DNA from 4 places in the Maridesulfovibrio bastinii DSM 16055 genome. Region 1 is predicted to be linked to each of the others. Evidence: riboswitches for the same ligand, from Rfam matches in the RefSeq annotation. Region 1 holds a riboswitch; each other region holds the start of a gene.
What was found. A riboswitch is a leader RNA that binds a small molecule or an ion and turns the genes downstream of it on or off. The one in region 1 is predicted to bind cobalamin.
Positions count from the first base shown of each region.

Region 1 (4,827 bases):
TCTGGCTAAATCTTTTCGTGAATATTCTCTTGCAGATCTATTTAAAATTTTAACCGAACCAAGGCTTGGAGAAAGGATACCGGATATGGTTGAAACAAGTGTTGTTTTACCACTTCCATTTGGCCCCAGAACAGCAACCATTTCCCCTTTTCTGAAATCAAGATTTATGTCCTTGAGGATGTCTCTCTCGCCATATCCTGAATAAACTTTTTCCATGCTTATCATCACAAATGCACCTTTTTATATGCTCTGAGAATAAGACAGAAAAAAGGACCTCCAAGCATAGCTGTGACAACACCTACAGGAAGTTCTTCACCCCCGGAAAGAATTGTTCTGGCCAGTACATCAGACCAGACAAGAAGAAGACCTCCAAGCAGTGAAGATAATATTAGTAATGGTCTGTGTCTGGAGCCGAACAACATCCTGACCAGATGGGGAACAACCAGACCTATAAACCCGATTACTCCGGAAACAGCAACCGCAGCTCCGGTAACAAGACTTGCTCCAAGCAACAGTACAAGTCGCGATCTGGTAACATTCACTCCGAGATGACACGCTTCATTATCACCGAGAGACAGAATATCCAGCTCGCGCGAATAGAAAAAAACAAGCAGAAATCCAACAGCCGCGTATGGTAACAACAGATAGACATGCTCCCATCCGCGTCCCTGAAAACTGCCCATTATCCAGAACACAATACTGCTGACAGAATCTTCATCCAGAGATTTAAGCAGAGAAATCAAAGCAGCCAGAAAGGTTGAAACAATTATCCCGGCTAAAACGATAGTCTCGCGGCTGATCCGACCTCCTATGCTTCCAAGAGAAAGAACAGCAGTAAGAGCAACTAAAGCCCCGGCAAGCGCTGCCAGCGGAAGAAACAATGAGCCCAGACAGTTCCACAGAAATGAAAGCAATGGGATCGAACCTAAAAAAATAGCTAGAGAAGCGCCAAAAGCAGCACCGCTGCTGACTCCAAGAGTAAATGGATCTGCAAGAGGATTTCTTAAAACCCCCTGATAAACAACTCCGGCCATTGATAACGATGAGCCACACAAAAAAGCCAGACAAATTCTGCCAAAACGCAGATCAATGACGACAAACCTTACAGCGCTATCAATTCTGGTTGAATTTACAAAGCCAAGCTGGTCCGCAAGCACGTTTAAAACCTGTATAACGGAGATATCGTACGGACCAAAAAAACAGGCGGCGACAAGTGAGAAACATGTACCAGCAATCAGCAGACCAACTGCTGCCGCTTCGACCCTGTTTCCGTAATTCCTCATCATACCGCCTGTATAATTTACTTATGGCTTAACGCATTAAATGCGTCTTTCAGATGCATAATCCAGAGTTCTGCAACAGCAGGATATTCAGCAGTTCCTTTCATTACAGGAACGCAGTCATATCCGGCCTTGGTGAGGATGGATTTCCATGAGTCGTCTTCATTGCCAGCCATATCATTATGGGCATGATCTCCGGCTACAGACATGAAAGGCAGCAGATACACTTTACCCTTTTTGGGTGAAGGCAGCTTATCCATAACATTTTCAAGAGAAGGGAATCCCTCAACGGTTCCAACAAACATATTGGAACCTTTAAGATTCAAATAATATTGAATTGCAGGATAATAAATATTAGCCGGACTCGGTGTACCATGTCCCATCAGTACAATTGAATCCTGTGCTCTTATTCCCTTTGGAAAGGAAGCTATCAGGGCATCAACAGCTTTTTTTACATCACCATCATTATAAAGAAGGGGTCTGCCTACAGTAATTTTTTTCATTCCTTTAGGCATACCTTCAAAAGCTTCTGCTGTTTTCAGCAGACCTTCATATTCTTCACCTGGAATTGTGTGCAGTGATTGAACGGCTACATCGGTAAAACCCTCATCCATCATTTTTGACAGCGCAATCGATGGAGAGTCTATATTTCTATTCTCAGTTTTAGCCAGCTTGTGACGGATAATAGAAGACGTGAAAGCCCAATGGACAGGAACTCCCGGGAACTCAGCTTTAACTTTCTTATCAATCTCTTTGAATGAAATCTGTGCAGAATCAACAGATGAACCGAAAGCAACAAGAAGAATTCCTTTTTTTTCGGGTCGAGCATGACCGGCAAAAGCGGTACCTACGGAAAGAATCAGTATGAGTAAAATTAGAGCGGGAATTGAATAGGATTTTTCCCCAAAACAGCGCTGCATAGCAGTCTCCTGACATTTCGGGGGCTTATAATAGGGGTGGTGCACGCCAATAAATAAAATTCTGACCTGCCCTTTTACACGGTAAAAGCCCCGTTACTGTGTAAACTATGTTGTAGCCATCCCGAGGCAGGTCTTCCGACTTGTCCCATCTTTCCCGGCCTTCCCGGATAAAAAATCCAGTGACACTCTTTCTTAAAAAGGGGAAAGATTTATAAGGACTTACGGCGGCGGGTCCGTCCCGGATTTTAACCGGGTTCCCTATTAAGCTCGCCAAAGCACCTCAGGTGAAAAATTGATAGAACTCTTTATGAAACGATGTCAACGAAATTAATTTGTTGCTACAGTCGGTTGATTCTCACTTTTTAGCGGGGCACGACCTATCCCCGGCCAGATTCGAATCATACCGAAAAGAGCCCGAAGAGATGTCCAGATCCCGGAAATTATCCAAATCCATAAAAGCATATTTTCAGGTTCCAGCCTTTCAACTAAAAAGATAGCTGCCACACTTATCAAAACGGCAGTAAACATACTGTTCCGTAAATAAGAAAAATCACCTGTTCCCAGATGGATGCCATCAGTTGCAAAAGACAAAGAATTAATCGGTTGCAAAAGGGATACAGCAAGCCATGCAGGAATAAAAACTTTTACAGCTTCTTTAGGAACCAGAATCCAGATTACAGTATTTTCTCCAAGAATCATGGCAATCATCAGAAAAATTCCAGTTATGAAGCTCCAGAAGCATACCAGTGAAGCAACTTTGCGAGCATGAAAAATATCTGAGCAACCTATAAAATAACCGACCAGGCTTTGGCCTGAAATAGCAAAAGAATCCAGAAAAAGAGCCAGAAAAACGAAAAACTGTCTGATAGCCTGATGAGCCGCTCCGGCATCAGCCCCTGCCCTCGTGGCCACACGAGTACAGAACAATAGAAAAACGCAGACACTTCCAGTTCTTATAAAAAGGTCTCCGCCTATCACAAAAAGTCTGCGAATATCTTTAATTCCAAAATTTAAATTTAACCCGAATCTTCTCTTTATAATTATCAGAGCCCCTGCTGCGCCGAACCACTGGCTGATTGAACTGGCAAGAGAAGCTCCGGCCACTCCCATTTCCGGAAAAGGTCCGTGCCCGAAAACAAGAAGCCAGTCCAGACAGATATTAACAGCATTTAAACCTACGGCTATCCAAAGAGGGGTCTGCATTTCCTGATAGCCTCTCAGAGCCCCAAAACAGGAAAGTGTAACCAGAATTGCAGGGGCACCAAGCAGTCTATAGCGCATATATTCTTGTGCATATTGCAGGACGTCACCAGTGCCCCCCATTCCTTCGGCAATAATACCAAGCATAGGGTAAAGCACGGCGATAAGTAAAAAGCCAAGCACAAGTCCCAATCCAACTGCAAGCCAGCACAGTGAAGAGGCTCTTACTTCATCCCCTTTGCCAAGGGAATGCGAGACTTCAGTCTGAGTACCGATACCCAAAAAACCAAAAATCCAGAAAACAGATGAAAAAACCATCGTGCCTATCCCGAGAGCAGCCATTGGCTGTGCCCCGAGCCTAGAGATAAAAGCCGTATCTACCAAACCAGTTACAGGCTCCGCTACAAGGGAGAATAAAACAGGTATAGCAAGGGTAAATAATGTCTTGTGTGGATGGCTTTCAAAAGCGTGGTGTTGATTTTTTGCTGTATCTTCCATTTATATGTCCAAGCTCATTTACAGAAAAGTTTAAAAAAACAGCCGCATGCCTTAGGACAGGCATACGGCTGCAGAATTAAATAATTAGATGATATTAAAGATTTTTAATAACAGCTTCACCCATGGCCTTGCAGCCAACAAGGGTTCCACCTTCATCCATAATATCTCCGGTTCTCAATCCGGAGCTGAGAGTTTTTTCTACAGCAGCTTCAATGCATTCTGCTTCTTTATCAAGATTAAACGCATAGCGAAGCATCATTGCAATGGAGAGTATTGTTGCCAGAGGATTAGCTTTATCTTCCCCTGCAATATCAGGAGCTGATCCATGGATAGGTTCAAAAATACCGGGATTTGCAGCGCCAACAGAAGCTGAAGGCAGCATTCCGATTGATCCTGTAATAACGGAAGCTTCATCAGAAAGTATGTCACCGAAAAGGTTTCCGGTTACGATAACATCAAACTGTGAAGGATCACGAACGAGCTGCATTGCAGCATTATCAACATAAAGATGAGTAAGTTCAACGTCAGGGTATTCTTTGGAAACTTCAATGACTATAGCGCGCCATACACGGGAAACGTCCAAAACATTAGCCTTATCAACAGAGCAAACACGTTTTTTACGCTTGCGAGCTGTTTCAAAAGCGATCTTGGCAATACGTCTGATTTCTTCTTCATAATAAACCATTGTATTGAAGCCGTATTTCTGACCGTCTTTCTCACCTTCGCCTTTGGGTTCACCAAAGTAGATACCGCCGGTAAGCTCACGAACAACCATTACGTCAATACCCTTTTCAACGATGTCAGGACGTAAAAAGCAGGCATCCTTGAGCTGAGGGAAAAGAGATGCAGGACGCAGGTTGGCAAAAAGTCCGAGAGCCTTGCGGATGCCGAGCAGTCCGCGTTCGGGACGAATGGAGGGATCAATGGTA
Region 1 covers NZ_KE387016.1:168,212-173,038, reverse strand. Annotated here, with positions in the region: gene G496_RS20285 (ABC transporter ATP-binding protein) at 1-225, opposite strand, end outside; gene G496_RS0118230 (FecCD family ABC transporter permease) at 225-1,283, opposite strand; gene G496_RS0118225 (sirohydrochlorin cobaltochelatase) at 1,301-2,200, opposite strand; cobalamin riboswitch at 2,309-2,498, opposite strand; gene G496_RS20280 (MATE family efflux transporter) at 2,528-3,898, opposite strand; gene leuB (3-isopropylmalate dehydrogenase) at 3,993-4,827, opposite strand, start outside.

Region 2 (4,827 bases), on a different contig from region 1:
CTTCAAGATAGATCTGATAGATAGTATCTTTAGGTGTTTCTTCCGAAAGATTGATTGTTGATGAAATGGAACTGTCAGTAAACTCCTGAATAGCAGACTGCATCCTGATACGGTCCATAAAATCAAGTTCATCTGCCTGAACATAGTTAAGCTTTTCTTTAAGCTCCATGGCCGTATATTTACCGAAAAGGTCTTCCTGATTGGTTTCAAGCATCCATTTAAGCGGTGGCATGTGGATAAACTCAAAAACTTTTCCGGCTTCAAGGCGTGTTTCACGGGTATAACTGAACATAAATACAGGTTCTATTCCTGAAGAGCAGTTATCTGACATAATGGAAATTGAACCGGAAGGCCCAACAGTATTAAATGCAGTATGCCGCAATCCGCTTTTCATTATCTTCTTGCGCAATTTTTCCGGCAGATTCAGATTTTTTATATATGGGCTTTCAAGAAAACGTTTTCTGGCATCAACATCTTTTAAAGCTTCAACCACGCCGAAACGTTCAGCAAGGTCGGCACTGGTTGAAATCTCAACAATGGCTTTTTCGCGGAGAATATCCTTAACAAAATTGACTGACTCAGCACTACCATAACGCATACCGAGCATTGCCAGCATGTCGCCAAGACCGGTAAATTCAATTCCGATTCTTTTGCCATAACGATCCGCATCACGATGCTCCTGCAATGGGTGCTTATCCTGATTAAGATCGGACATAGTATCCATGAATGCCAGAGTTCTGATAAGATCTTCCTGAAATAATTCAGAATCAAATCTTGCTTCTTTAGTATACGGGTTTACCACATAGCGGAAAAGAACCATGGCTCCCAGCAGGCAGTTACTCCAATAACCAAGAGCCTGCTCCCCGCAGGGATTTGTGGACATTGGTTTCAATCTGAGCGGATCGATATAAGTACCCGGTGTGTTGCGCTGTGTCGTATCCTGATAGAGTATTCCGGGATCTCCAGACTGCCATGCCGAAGCACTTATCTCCTCAAGCAGTTCACGGGCTTTAACCTTTTCATACTCCTTAAGCGGAAGTCCAAGCTCCTGCCATCTGCTGTAGTCGCCATCCCAGAGCGTATTATACACGGTACGGACAAGATCAAAGATATCCGAATTTTCACTGCGCCGTCTTGATACGGAAAAAATAAAAGATTCAGCTCCCAACGGGGCTTTGGCATCATCTGTTGAAAGATCCGGCTGAACTTTAATCAGACAATTTTCGGCATCCAGTTCAACAATTTTATATACTATTTCAGCTTCAACTCTATCACCGATGCGCGGATCAAGGGCTGCATAAACCTCAGGTACAAGCTGCAAGGTTGATTCATCATAAATTTTAGCTGATATTTTTGACCGGTGAGGAAAAACAAAAGTCCAGTCACCATCTTCTTCAACAGCCTTCATAAACTCATCAGTAACTTTCAGGCTGATATTAGCGCCGAACACATCCTGCATTTTACCGGTCAGTGAATCCACCCCGAAAATATCTCCGGGTCTGCTTTTGCACCAGATAAACCTTTTAGTGTCAGGGTGGCGGATATCAAGAGATATCATGAGCGCCCCGCGCCTGCCGTTCTGGCCAATGGTATTGGTAAGCTCACTGAATAACGGCATAAAACTTACAGCACCAGATGATGTTACCGCAGCATTGTTGACAGGATCACCAGCCGGACGGAGTATGGTAATATCTATACCGCTGCCGCCACGATAAGAATATGTTCTTGCCAGTTTTTTCTGGGCTTCAAAAATACCTTCCAGTGAATCTGATTCAATTTTTGCCAGATAGCAGTTGCTTAAAGAACATTTTGCGTGGTCATTTCCAAGACCGCAAAGGATAGAACCAGCAGGGATAAAACGCCCGGACTGGAGCATTTCACAAACCTGTTCATTTTCCTGCTTATTAAAACTGGAATTTTTTAAAAACTCACGGCAAAGCCTGTTTTTTACATCGGTAAACGAATGCTCAAGGAGACGTCCTTCTGGATCGCGGATCTGATATTTTTTGGAACTTACGGTTTCCTGAAAACGGGTATGCTCTTCAAGAGCCATCTTAGCTGATTCACGGGTGATAACTGATTGTTCGGTCATTAATTCAAACTCGTTTAAAGGCCTTTGCCTGATCTGGGATTTAGTCCACAAAAAGAATTCCCCACCTGATAAAAACACAACAATACCCCCAAACGGCAGCGCGGGCTGTCGCAAAGTAAAGCCGGAAATATCTATGGAGATCTTTAATGAGTGCAGGTAACCCGGAAGGTTGCACCTGCTGGACGGTTTTATGATTGATACTTTACGGTTAAAGTATCACTTTTATACATCGTCTGAAAAGACAGACATTCTTCAGGTTGGAGTTCTGGCTTATACTATCATTAATGATAGAAATTACAGAGGCAGCACCGCCCCGGATTTTAACCGGGTTCTCCAATTCAGACAGCCCGGAAGGCAAATTCCTGAAGACCACAAACTGATGAAAGAGACCTTAACAGAACATCTTTTCACGTCAACGATTTTATCTTTTTTTTATGAAACGTATTAAGTAACTGGTATAAATATTTAAATTTTAATCAATAAAAAAAAGGATAATAATCGTGGTCATCTATAAAATTATAATAGTTCACGAAACAAATTAAAGAGCCATCTCCATTGGTATAAACCTGATGCCATGAAAATTCTGTTCACTGCCTATTTGTAAAAATCCCAGCCTTTCATAAGCCTGAACAGCTCCCAGTGAAGAATTAACTGTCATACCTTTAAAGCTGCTGTTATCTGCAATGCATTTTTCTCTGGCTATGCTGAAAAGCCGACCGGCTATTCCGCGTTTATGATAGCGGTAATCTACAAACAGCATAGCCACATGATTATTATCTTTTATTTCAATAATCCCGACCGGATGATTTTCAATTTCCGCAATAAAGGCAAATGAAATTTCATTTAATCTGCGACTCAAGGCTTCTGAGCTGACAAACTGTTTAAACTCTGAAACTCCTTCATCTGAAAATTCAGAGGCCACACATTTATGAAAAACATCCAGAACAAGATTTATAACCGAGTTTTCAACGGTTAAAAGAGGTCTTATACTAACAGCTTCCGACATATACTTCTTTTCCCAATACACTTTTTTAGAAAAAACATAACATGCTAATTAAGTTTTCTGGAAACAACCCTGTTTCTTCCGGTTTCCTTGGCTTCATACAGGGCTTTGTCAGCAACTTCCAGCAGAGCCTGAAGTGTGGTCGATTTATTGGGAACAACCGAGGAACATCCGCAGCTTACCGTAACATAATCACCTATTTCTGATGATTCGTGAGGCATCTTCAAATTTTCCACTCTGACACGAATCTGCTCCGCAAGAACCGCGGCTCCATGCCCATCGGTACCCGGAAGTATTCCTACAAATTCCTCACCACCATATCTTGCCAGCATATCACCAGAACGCTTAAAAATACTTTTTGTATGCCCTGCAATTGTCTGAAGGCAGATATCTCCAGCCTGATGTCCGTATGTATCATTATAAAGTTTGAAGTAATCAACATCAAAGATAATAAGCGAGAGCATTTTTCTATCCCGCATCATTCTGCGCCATTCTTCTTCCAGTTTGATATCAAAATTACGGCGGTTGGCGATACCGGTCAGACCGTCCTGCATAGCCATATCCATAAGTTTCTTATTTGTTTCCTGCAAGGCTTTCTCAGCCTGCTTGCGCTCTGAAATATCTCTTATGGCTGTAACCCTGACCATCTCCCCCTTGTATCTAAAAATTCTTCCTCGAATTTCAACAGGAAAAACAGTTCCGTCTTTTTTTACAGATAAGGATTCATACAAACTGTTATGCCCTGTTAAAATATTGCTTTTAACCCGTTCGACTTCATCCGGGGCTACAAATCTGGTCACTTCGGACCCTATAATTTCTTCCAGAGGATACCCGAGCATTTCTGATAAAATATTATTCCCATCAATAATTTTACCTTTCTTAATTATGCTAACACCTTCAAAAATGGCATTTGAAAAAGCATGATACCGCGCTTCACTGTCTTTCAAAGCGACATTAGCAAGAGTCAGTTCACTTGTTCTTTCATCTACCCTTTTTTCCAGTTCATCACGACTTTTGCGGAGCATGGAATTTAAAACCGAGAGCTTGCTAAGCCAGATCACGGCACTTACTGAAAAAATCAACAGGCTTATACCAGCTACAATAAATTCACGGCGAAACCTTTGCCACAGGCTGACCGGATGATTTATTAGAACAGCTTTTTCAGGGATACTTTCCATATCAAGGCTAAAACGTCTGACAGCTTTCAAATCTATAAAAGTCCGCAAGGTTGTATTAGATTTACTGAAATGTCCTGACTCCATATAATCTAAAAGAGAATAAACCATCTGCTTACCGATACTCCCGGCATCAAGAAGATGTCCGCCGACAATACCGGTACCCATAAATGATCCCCAGAAGCTGTAAACCGGAGCATTTGAAATTGTCGCTATTTCTTCTGCCACTTCACGCGGCACCAGATGAGAACCAGTCTTATCCGACCAGATTAATGAACAAAAAATAATTGTATCACGGTCAAGCCCGGCAACTATCCTTTTCAATTCTGCTAAAGAAAAATCAGATACCGTCTTTACGGTAATTGATTTATAAGTTTTGAGCTGTTGCCTGACTCTTTCACACCTGTGCCTGCTGGAATCATTATCCCCTTCAATTATAAGTGCAGACCGGACTCCAGGATTCTGCTGCAACGCTATTTCAACCGTTTTATCAACAGAAAGGTTAACATCCCCCCATAAATGTAAAACTGTATCATCATCGTTCAAAGATTTTCGCT
Region 2 covers NZ_KE387014.1:172,155-176,981, forward strand. Annotated here, with positions in the region: gene G496_RS0115230 (TSCPD domain-containing protein) at 1-2,092, opposite strand, end outside; cobalamin riboswitch at 2,331-2,473, opposite strand; gene G496_RS0115240 (GNAT family N-acetyltransferase) at 2,631-3,098, opposite strand; gene G496_RS20725 (sensor domain-containing diguanylate cyclase) at 3,143-4,827, opposite strand, start outside.
Region 2: it holds a riboswitch for cobalamin, as region 1 does, so the genes downstream of both, G496_RS0115230 (TSCPD domain-containing protein) here and G496_RS0118225 (sirohydrochlorin cobaltochelatase) in region 1, are expected to answer to the same signal.

Region 3 (4,827 bases), on a different contig from region 1:
CATCAAAGAAAACAGTTCCACCGTCAGCGACTTCCAGAATACCTTTCTGCCCTCTGCTTGCCCCGGTAAAAGCCTCCCTTTCGTGTCCGAAAAGCTCCTTATCCATAAGTTCCGTGGTAAAGGTTCCACAGTTGATGGCCATAAAGCGTTCCGATGATCTGGGGCTGAGCATGTGAATACTTTTAGCAACAAGCTCCTTTCCTGTTCCTGTTTCTCCCTGAATCAGAACGTTGCAGTTCATCTGGGCAACCTGAGCTATTTTCCTCTTCAGGTTTCTAAGGGGAGTACTTTGACCGACAAGCGGCAGGTCCGGTCTGCCCTGAGCTATCATTTTACGCAGGCGCAGTACTTCAACGGAAAGGGCGCGCTGCTCCAGAGCTTTTATAACCTGAGTTTTCAGCTCTTCAATGTTGAGAGGTTTGGCAATATATGAATGGGCTCCTTTCTGCATGGCCTTTACAGCAGTTTCGACAGTGGCGTGGCCGGTGATAACGATCACTTCGGCCGAAGGGAGCATTGTTCTAACTTTTTCCAGAAGCTCTATTCCGCTCATACCCGGCAGCATGAGGTCTGTGATGATCAGGGCATATTCCTGCTGGGAGAGGGCATCGAGAGCCGCTTCAGCGGTTTCTACTATGGTCGGAAGATAGCCTTCCTGCTGAAGAATCCAGGATATATTTTCTCTAGCTATAACTTCATCATCTACAATTAAAATTTTTTCCGCTGTCATTAGCTGTCCCTGTTCAGGGGTAGGTTTATAGTGAAAGTTGTACCCTGATTCTCAATGCTTGAAACAAGTATTTTTCCGCCGGCTTTTTCAATAATTCCATAAGCGATGGAAAGTCCCAGTCCAGTACCCTGACCGACTTCTTTTGTTGTATAGAACGGATCGAAGATGCGGCTCATAACGTCAGGGGTCATGCCCTGACCGGAATCTTTAACCAGAATCTGAATGCCGCTTTCTTTGATTGATCCGGAGACACTTATTTCACCTTGATCCGGTTCAATGGCCTGAATTGAATTCAAAATAAGGTTTATGAAAACTTCCTGCATGTGCTGGGCGTCAACCGGGATGGTAATATCCTGCGGAAGGTCTATGTTCAGTTTAATATTGGCAGGCAGCCGGCTTGAAACAAGCCCTTCGACTCTTTCAGTCACAAATCTAAGACTTGAATTCGAAGGAGCATAATCTTTCTGCCTTGAAAAATCGAGCAGTCCCTGAACGATATCCCTGGCCCTTAAGGTTTCCTGACTGATATTCTTCATCATTTTATCGGCGAACGGGTCTTCTCCTGATTTGTTTTCCATAAGAATCTGGCAGGAAGTTGAAATATTGTTAAGTGGATTATTAAGCTGATGTGCCATTCCCGAAGCCAGTGTTCCTATGGAAGACAGTTTGCGGGCCTGTATCAGTTGCTCCTGCCTTTTATTCAATTGTTCAACCATGCTGTTGAGTGCTGCGAATACCTGCTGAATTTCATCATGGTCATTATGTATTTCAAGGGGCTTGAATGTTCCTGAGGCTATTCTGCGTGTTGCGTTTTGCACCTGTTTAAGCGGTCTGAGTATGTTTTTGAAAAAGAAAAATACGAGCAGAACCATAATCAGTGCAACACCGGTCATGGAAACCATGAGGTTGGTGCGGAGTTTTTCATTAATAGTGAAAATTTTCAGTCTTTCACTGGCTGAGATTGATTTAGCGGTTTCAACAAGTGTTTTTCCGCATTCACGGAGATTTTCCTGACTGTTGGCAGGGAAAATTTTGAAGTTTTTTGCCGAATATTCCATATTAGAAATTATGGTATCGTAATTTTGCAGCTCATCCTTCATTCTCGCTGTAAGAATTGCGGCATATTTCATTTCTTTTTTAGCTCTGATTGTGTCCAGCAGAGCGGAAATCTGTTTTATGTAGCCACCGGCCTGAGCGAAAAAGCGTTTGTCCTGATAAAGGAAAAAGTTTTTTTCAACCCGGCGGAGTTCAAGAACAAGATTCGCGATGTCGTCAGTTTTTTCAACCAGAGCTATGCTTGTCTTGAGTTGACCCATGTTGGAGAATGAAAGCAGAGCAACACAACCGAAACAAACTGTGAATGTTATAATGGCGAAGATGATTTTCTGGCGGATGTTCAACCTTGGCATCAAGTTATCTCCGAAGTCGATGGTTGTTAATTGTTGAATGTTTTATCTTATCGATAAATATCCTGACCGGACAATTAGGTCAAAGCAGATAAAATGATAATAATTGTGGTTCTAAAAAATAGATTGATTTTGTGTATAAAAATAATTTTGTCGGTTTTTATCTATTAAATATCAAGAGACTATATACTTATAAACATCTTTTTGAACAACTGTGGAAAAGGTCTGTTCAATCCTTTTCATCCTTACTCCCGCAAGGGCTGAAAAGGAAGTTTCAAGAAAATTTCTAGAGACTATTGATACAAGTTTTTTCCTCTGCTAGATTGAGCGAAGTCGATTTGTCCTTCAGGAGACCTTTATGAGGACGCCACAGGAAATCCGGTTAAAATCCGGTACGGTTCCGCCGCTGTGTTTCAGCATGTCTGAAAAGTCAGCACTCCTGCCTGAAGTATCCTTCAGCCTTTTCCGGCTGAGGGTCAATCAACAAACGCCAACAACCCCGCGATTCGGGGTGAGGCTGCAATCAGTCCTGCGGTATGAGCCTTCCGGGCCAGCCGCGATTCACACATAAAGCGGTCCATTCGGTTGACCTTGTCAGGGTGCCTTATATGCACCCGTGGTTTCATGCGCCTAATTGCATACCGTAGGCCCCTTTGTGCGGACAACATTTAAACGGAAATTAAAATGCCTAAACAGATTCTCAAACGTGACGGAAGATTAGAAACATGGTCCACTGAAAGAATTTCAGATGCGATCTTCAAAGCTCTTAAAGCCAGCGGAATCAAAGATCCGCTCCTTGCCAAAAGACTTGGCAGAAATGTTGAAAAGAAACTCGAAGGAGTCGATGTCCCGGAACAGGAACATGTTCAGGACATGGTTCAGCTGGTACTTATGGAAGGAAGGCTTTTTTCCGTTGCTGAACGGTACATCATCTACCGTGAGAAACGTCGTGAACTGCGTAAGCAGGACGAAACATATCTTGATATAGCAGGAACAATAGAAAGTTATCTTGATCGTTCCGACTGGCGTGTAAATGAAAACTCCAACATGGGCCATTCCTTTCAGGGATTGATGCTGCACATGTCCGGAGCTGTTCAGGCCCGCTACTGCCTTGAAAAATATCCTGAAGAAATCAGAATGGCCCACGAGCACGGCTATTTTCATATTCATGATCTCTCCTTCGGCCTTGCCGGTTATTGTGCCGGCTGGTCTCTGCGTGACCTCCTGCTAGAAGGATTCGGACTTCGCGGCCGTTGTTCTTCCGGTCCTGCAAGGCACTTTGATTCCGCCTGCGGACAGATTGTGAACTTTCTTGGAACCCTCCAGAATGAATGGGCCGGCGCACAGGCTTTCAATAATATTGATACCTATCTTGCTCCTTTCATCCGTCATGACGGTCTTGATTACGATCAGGTCAAACAGATGGTTCAGAAGCTTATCTTCAACCTGAACACCACTTCACGCTGGGGCGGTCAGAGTCCTTTCACCAACTTCACTCTGGATATGGTTCCTCCCAAGCATATTGCCAAAGAACCTGTAATTATCGGCGGTGAGCTGCAGGATACTACTTACGGTGAATACGCCGAGGAAATGGAAATGTTCAACAAGGCTTTTGTCGAAGTCATGCTTGAAGGTGACAGCGACGGCCGTATTTTCTCTTTCCCGATTCCTACATATAACGTTACCCCGGACTTTCCGTGGGAGTCGGAAGTAGGCGAACTGCTTCTTAAAATGACTGCCAAATATGGTGCTCCATATTTCCAGAACTTCATTAATTCAGATCTTAACCCTGAGGATGTCCGCTCCATGTGCTGCCGTCTACAGATGGATCTGCGTGAGATTCGCAAAAAAACAGGCGGACTGTTCGGTTCCGGAGATCTTACCGGTTCTATCGGTGTTGTTACCCTGAATCTGCCCAAGCTGGCTTATCTTGCTCAGGGTGAAGAAGATTTTCTGGATCTGATTGCAGAATACGCAACTCTGGCTAAAGATTCGCTTGAATATAAACGTAAACTCGTTACAGCAAATCTTGAAAGTGGAATGTTCCCGTTCACAAAACGTTATCTCAAGAACGGATTTAAAGGTCATTTCAGCACCATCGGCCTGATCGGTGGTAACGAAGCATGCCTGAACCTGCTTGGAAAGGGTATTGAAACCGATGCCGGACTCAGGCTGATGACCCGTGTTCTCAATCACCTGCGTTCACTCAGCGTTAAATTTCAGGAAGAAACCGGCAACCTTTTCAACCTTGAAGCAACTCCCGGTGAAGGAACCTGCTATCGTCTGGCAAAGATTGATAAATCCCTTTATGCGGACATTCAGACTTCCGGAACAACAGATCCTTATTACACAAACTCCACTCTGCTGCCTGTAGGTATCACTGAGGATGTTGTCTATGCTCTCAAGCATCAGGACCAGTTGCAGACTCTGTATAACGGTGGAACAGTATTCCATACTTTCCTTGGCGAGGCTGTTGCTGATACCACCGCGCTTAAAAACTTCATTATCAAAGCTATGACCAATACCAAGATTCCTTATATCTCGGTTACGCCTACTTTCTCAGTCTGCGAAGATCATGGTTACATTTACGGTGAGCATTTTGAATGCCCGGAATGCGGTAAAGAAGCTGAAGTTTATACCAGAATTGTCGGTTACTATCGTCCTGTCAGCCGCTGGAACAAGGGAAAACAG
Region 3 covers NZ_AUCX01000006.1:165,204-170,030, reverse strand. Annotated here, with positions in the region: gene G496_RS0101845 (sigma-54-dependent transcriptional regulator) at 1-730, opposite strand, end outside; gene G496_RS0101840 (sensor histidine kinase) at 730-2,139, opposite strand; cobalamin riboswitch at 2,467-2,597, shown strand; gene G496_RS0101835 (ribonucleoside triphosphate reductase) at 2,821-4,827, shown strand, end outside.
Region 3: it holds a riboswitch for cobalamin, as region 1 does, so the genes downstream of both, G496_RS0101835 (ribonucleoside triphosphate reductase) here and G496_RS0118225 (sirohydrochlorin cobaltochelatase) in region 1, are expected to answer to the same signal.

Region 4 (4,827 bases), on a different contig from region 1:
AGGTTTTCAGCTCCGGTTGAGTAAGAAATCCAGGTTAGAACAGCTATGGCAAGGATCACAAATGGTATTATTATACCTATGAATTTAGTCCTGAGGTTTAGTTTCATGATTTAATACCTGTTAAATTTGATTTGTAGGAGTTAATGTGACGGAATGATTAAATTATCGTTAGGTATTGAGTTAGGAAAGTTGTAAGAAATAATTTGTGGCAATATAGCATTCATAATAATGCAATTCAAGCTCCAAATATTAATGTAATAGTCTCTATGCTGATATACTGCTAGCAGTTCTCTGCTACTTAGCGATATACCATAGTAAAGTTATTTAAATTTTCTTTAGAACGTTTACTTTAATATATGTGTTTTGGAAATGGATTATATGATAAGTGAGTGTTTACAATCGATCGGAGCTTTAAGGATATGCAAGGTCTTGATATGTGTATGACGTGGTTGGTCTATATCAAAAGAAAATTTATAATCTAAGCAGATGATGCCGGTATATGCTTTTGGTCGCCGGTTTGAAGTACAAATTATTATCTTAGGATAAGCTTAAGTAGTGAGCATAAAATAGGTCACAGCTACAAAATAATGATAGTGCCGGAATGTTAATGAAGCAGGCGGTATGAACCACCTATGAGCATTTCGCGTATGCCGTCTAAATTTATATCCAGTTCAGGGGTAAAGCGAAGTCCGAATTTATTGTTGCACTTCCAGACAACAGATGCCTTCTGGCTGCTTAAGAATCCTATATTATCGTTGAAGATGCATCCACGGATAAATAAATTATCACCAAGGTCAATCCGATTAATGCTCGTTTCTTCGGAGACTTCTATGCCCATTCCAGTCGTGGAAATATCCCTGATGGTTACATCTACATCTTCTTTGCCGGTCATGACAGCGATATCGCACATTCTCAGAACTTCAACGACTGTCTTCAGCTCAATTCTTTCTTTTTTTCTTCTTTCAATATTATTTTTCATGATCCCTTCCCTCCAAGAGGAAGCCATTACACTTTCATAATAAAAAGGTGAATTGTTTTCTTTAGAAAGGTGATAATTAATAAGGTTACTTATGTAGATATGTTTAAATGACTCGTTTTATATGCTATAAAATTTAAAAAAATAAGTAAGATAAGAGGATTATCACATTTATTTGCTGTATCGTGTTAAAAAATACAGTGTAAGATTGTATGCTTTTTTAATAAGTTAAAAATAAATTTATTTAGAAAACAAATAACAAAATTTATGTTTAGTAAATTTGCAAGAGCTGATTCAATTATTAATTAAGTCGCTGAAAAGCTGATTTGAGCATCATCAAAGTCCATTATTGTGTTTTTATTAAATAAAAACGGCTGCCTACAGTTTCAAATTTTGAAAACCGCAGACAGCCGTTTCTGGCTATCTAAATTAATATTTTAATTTAGCAGGAGAAGTTTAATCGTGGCGATATCAGTTGAAGTTTTTTTAGTCAGGTAGGCTGGAAAAATCATTACAGGTAAACTTTTGTCTGTGGTGGTGCCATCTCCCAGTTCTCCGTGACTGTTTGTTCCCTACGCCCATAGAGTTCCGTCTGCTTTTAAAGCCAGAACGTGCATAGCCCCGGCGGAAGTGCAGGCATAGACACCTGTTCCGACTCTTTCCAAAACATTTTTGTCCTGCTTATCTCTTTCTTAAGGTGATAAGGGGGATTCAGGTCATTTATTTCTTTATTGACTTAGATAAAACGGGTAGTAACAAGTAAATTAATTAGTTAATATCAGGCGAAGCACTGTTCTTAAGGAGTTTGTGGTGAGAAAATTTTTATTATTGGTTGTTATGGCCGGGCTTGTCCTGTCGGGATGTGTATATGTGGATATGGAAGTCCGTAACCAGCCAGTTTCAACTCAGGGCATCCAGACAATGAAACGCTTTAATATGGCAGACTCCGGTCAGGATAGTGGAGAGCTTGGTAAAAAACTTTATGCGCAGGCTAAGAGTGAACTGGAACAGAAAGGCTACATTTACGATGAAAAGTCCCCGGAATTTTCTGTGATGGTCAGATATGGTTCAAAATCTTTCACAGCCCGCGGGGTCAGCTATGATCGTGTCGGCTGGGGCTACAATTATATTGATAAAGAATATGTAGATGACAGTCTTAAGCGCGAAGGTAACTCAGAAACCAATATTAATCAGGTTAAAATATATATGATCAGCCCGGGCTCTGAGAACAATCCTGTTTTTCTATGGCGCAGTTCAGCATCCAGTTCCGACAGGGAAGGGGTGGCTGTTGTCGGTCCATGCCTGTTGAAAGGAGCTCTTTCACATTTTCCGGGCCAACCGGGAAAATTTTCTGAAAAGGTCAATTTAAGAAGCTGCAATAAATAATTTGAAAAAGTCCCCTTGGAAGAATCCAAGGGGACTTTTATATTCTGGTGAGTGAGCCGTCCTGAAATATGTTTACACCCAAAGGACCAATTTTAGGGCTGGACAGTTTTCAGTGTTAAAGCTGAAGTTGAAAAGGCTGCCTTTTATAATCCATGCGTAAGTATGGACTTGGGGTTAACTCACTCATAGAATTTTGGTTCTGAATAAGCTTTAGTTTTGCTTGACTATATAACAATATCTTTATATATCTACTTAGACATTGAAGGCGAAGTTCAGGAAACGGAAGACGGTGAGAGTCCGTCGCAGGCGCGCTGCCGTAATCGGACATTATTAATACATTCCATTTAATATGAGTGTATTGTGCAGAAGACACTGGGTATACTGGGAAGTTTTCTGCAAGGTGCGTCAACCGCAGTCCGTAAGCCGGAAGACGTCCCGAGCTTATTGTTTATGATCCCCGCGTCCGGGAAAAGTAAATCTGTCTTCAAACCAGCTTTGGAATAGCTGAAATCTTAAACATGGAGATAAGTATGCTGACGCACACTCTTGGTTTTCCACGGATGGGGGGTAACCGTGAGCTTAAAAAAGCTCTTGAAAGTTACTGGAAAGAACAGACAAGCAAAGAATCACTTTTGAAAACTGCCGCAGATCTTAGAAAACAGAATTGGACTGTTCAGCATGAAGCAGGGATAGATCTGCTGCCTGTAGGCGACTTTTCATTATATGATCATATCCTTGATAATTCTTTCAGGTTCGGGGTTGTTCCTGAAAGATATGTTGAAGCAGGATATTCAAGCGGACTGTCACTCTACTTTGCCATGGCCCGCGGCGAGGCCGGTGAAGGTGGAGTGCAGGCTATGGAGATGACAAAGTGGTTTGACACCAACTACCACTATATAGTGCCGGAATTTACCAGAGGGCAGAAATTTTATGTGGCTGATAATTCCATAGTGGATCAGGTACGGGAAGCAAAAGCAGCAGGATTTACTCCCAAAGCAGTTCTGCCCGGACCGTTGACATTTTTGAGCCTCGGTAAGTCCGTAAAGGTTGAATTTAATAAGTTTGATCTGCTTCCGGGTCTGGTTGAAGCCTATATTGAACTATTAAAGGATTTGTCCAAAGAATGCTCTTGGATTCAGCTGGATGAACCTGTTCTGGCTACTGATCTGGACGAAGAACTTAAAGACGGTTTCAAGAATGCCTATGCTGCATTTCGTGCGGCCGTTCCAGATGTTAAGTTGATGATAGCCAATTATTTTGGAACCTACGGAGAGAATCTTGAACTGGCCACCTCATTGCCGGTGGATGCTCTTCATGCCGATCTTGTTCGTGGTTGTGATGAGTTTGAGCGGCTTCTGGAACTGGTTTCCCCTGATATGGCTGTTTCACTTGGTGTTGTTGATGGTCGCAATGTCTGGAAAACAAATCTTGATAATGCTGTGAATAATGTGCGCAGAGCTGTTGACACCCTTGGAAGTGAGCGTGTGCTGGCCGGTTCCTCGTGCTCATTGCTTCATTCTCCTGTTGACCTCGATTATGAAAATAAAATTGATCCGGAAATAAAATCATGGCTTGCCTTTGCCAGACAGAAATGTGTGGAGATAGGCCTGATTGCAAAAGCTGTAAATGGTGAAGATATTTCTTCAGAACTCCTTGCAAGCCGCAAGGCTCAGGAGTCCCGCCGCAAAAGCCCGCGGGTTCATAACCCGGCAGTTACCGAACGTATTCAGTCTTTGAACTCTGATGATTATAAACGACAAGCACCTTATAGTCAGAGGGCCAAATCCCAGAGAAACAACCTTGGGCTTCCTCTGCTACCAACGACCACCATCGGGTCATTCCCCCAGACTCATGAACTGCGGGCTTTGCGGCGAAAATATAAAGACGGACAGATTGATGTTGATGTCTACGAAGGCAAACTTAAGGAAATAATCAAGGACTGCATTAACCGTCAGGAAAAAATAGGTCTTGATCTGCTGGTTCACGGTGAACCTGAACGCAATGATATGGTTGAGTACTTCGGGGAGCAGCTTGACGGGTACTGCTTTACCGAGAACGGCTGGGTTCAGAGTTACGGGTCTCGCTGTGTAAAACCTCCGGTAATTTTTGGCGACATTTCACGCCCTGAACCCATGACGGTTAAATGGATTCAATATGCCAGATCCGTAAGCAGCCGGGAGGTCAAGGGAATGCTGACCGGACCGGTAACCATGCTCTGCTGGAGTTTTGTGCGTGACGATCAGCCGCGCAGTGAAACATGCCGGCAGCTTGCTCTGGCGATACGGGATGAAGTTGCTGATCTGGAAGCCGCTGGAGTGAAAGCTATTCAGATAGATGAACCAGCCCTTGGCGAGGGGCTGCCCTTGAGAATTTCGGAGCAGGACAATTATCTTAAATGGGCTGTAGCCTGTTTCAGACTCGCCTCAACCGTTGTCCGCAATGAAACTCAGATTCACACCCACATG
Region 4 covers NZ_KE387015.1:67,457-72,283, reverse strand. Annotated here, with positions in the region: gene G496_RS20160 (methyl-accepting chemotaxis protein) at 1-107, opposite strand, end outside; gene G496_RS20155 (PilZ domain-containing protein) at 605-979, opposite strand; gene G496_RS0116470 (DUF4136 domain-containing protein) at 1,787-2,362, shown strand; cobalamin riboswitch at 2,599-2,816, shown strand; gene metE (5-methyltetrahydropteroyltriglutamate--homocysteine S-methyltransferase) at 2,893-4,827, shown strand, end outside.
Region 4: it holds a riboswitch for cobalamin, as region 1 does, so the genes downstream of both, metE (5-methyltetrahydropteroyltriglutamate--homocysteine S-methyltransferase) here and G496_RS0118225 (sirohydrochlorin cobaltochelatase) in region 1, are expected to answer to the same signal.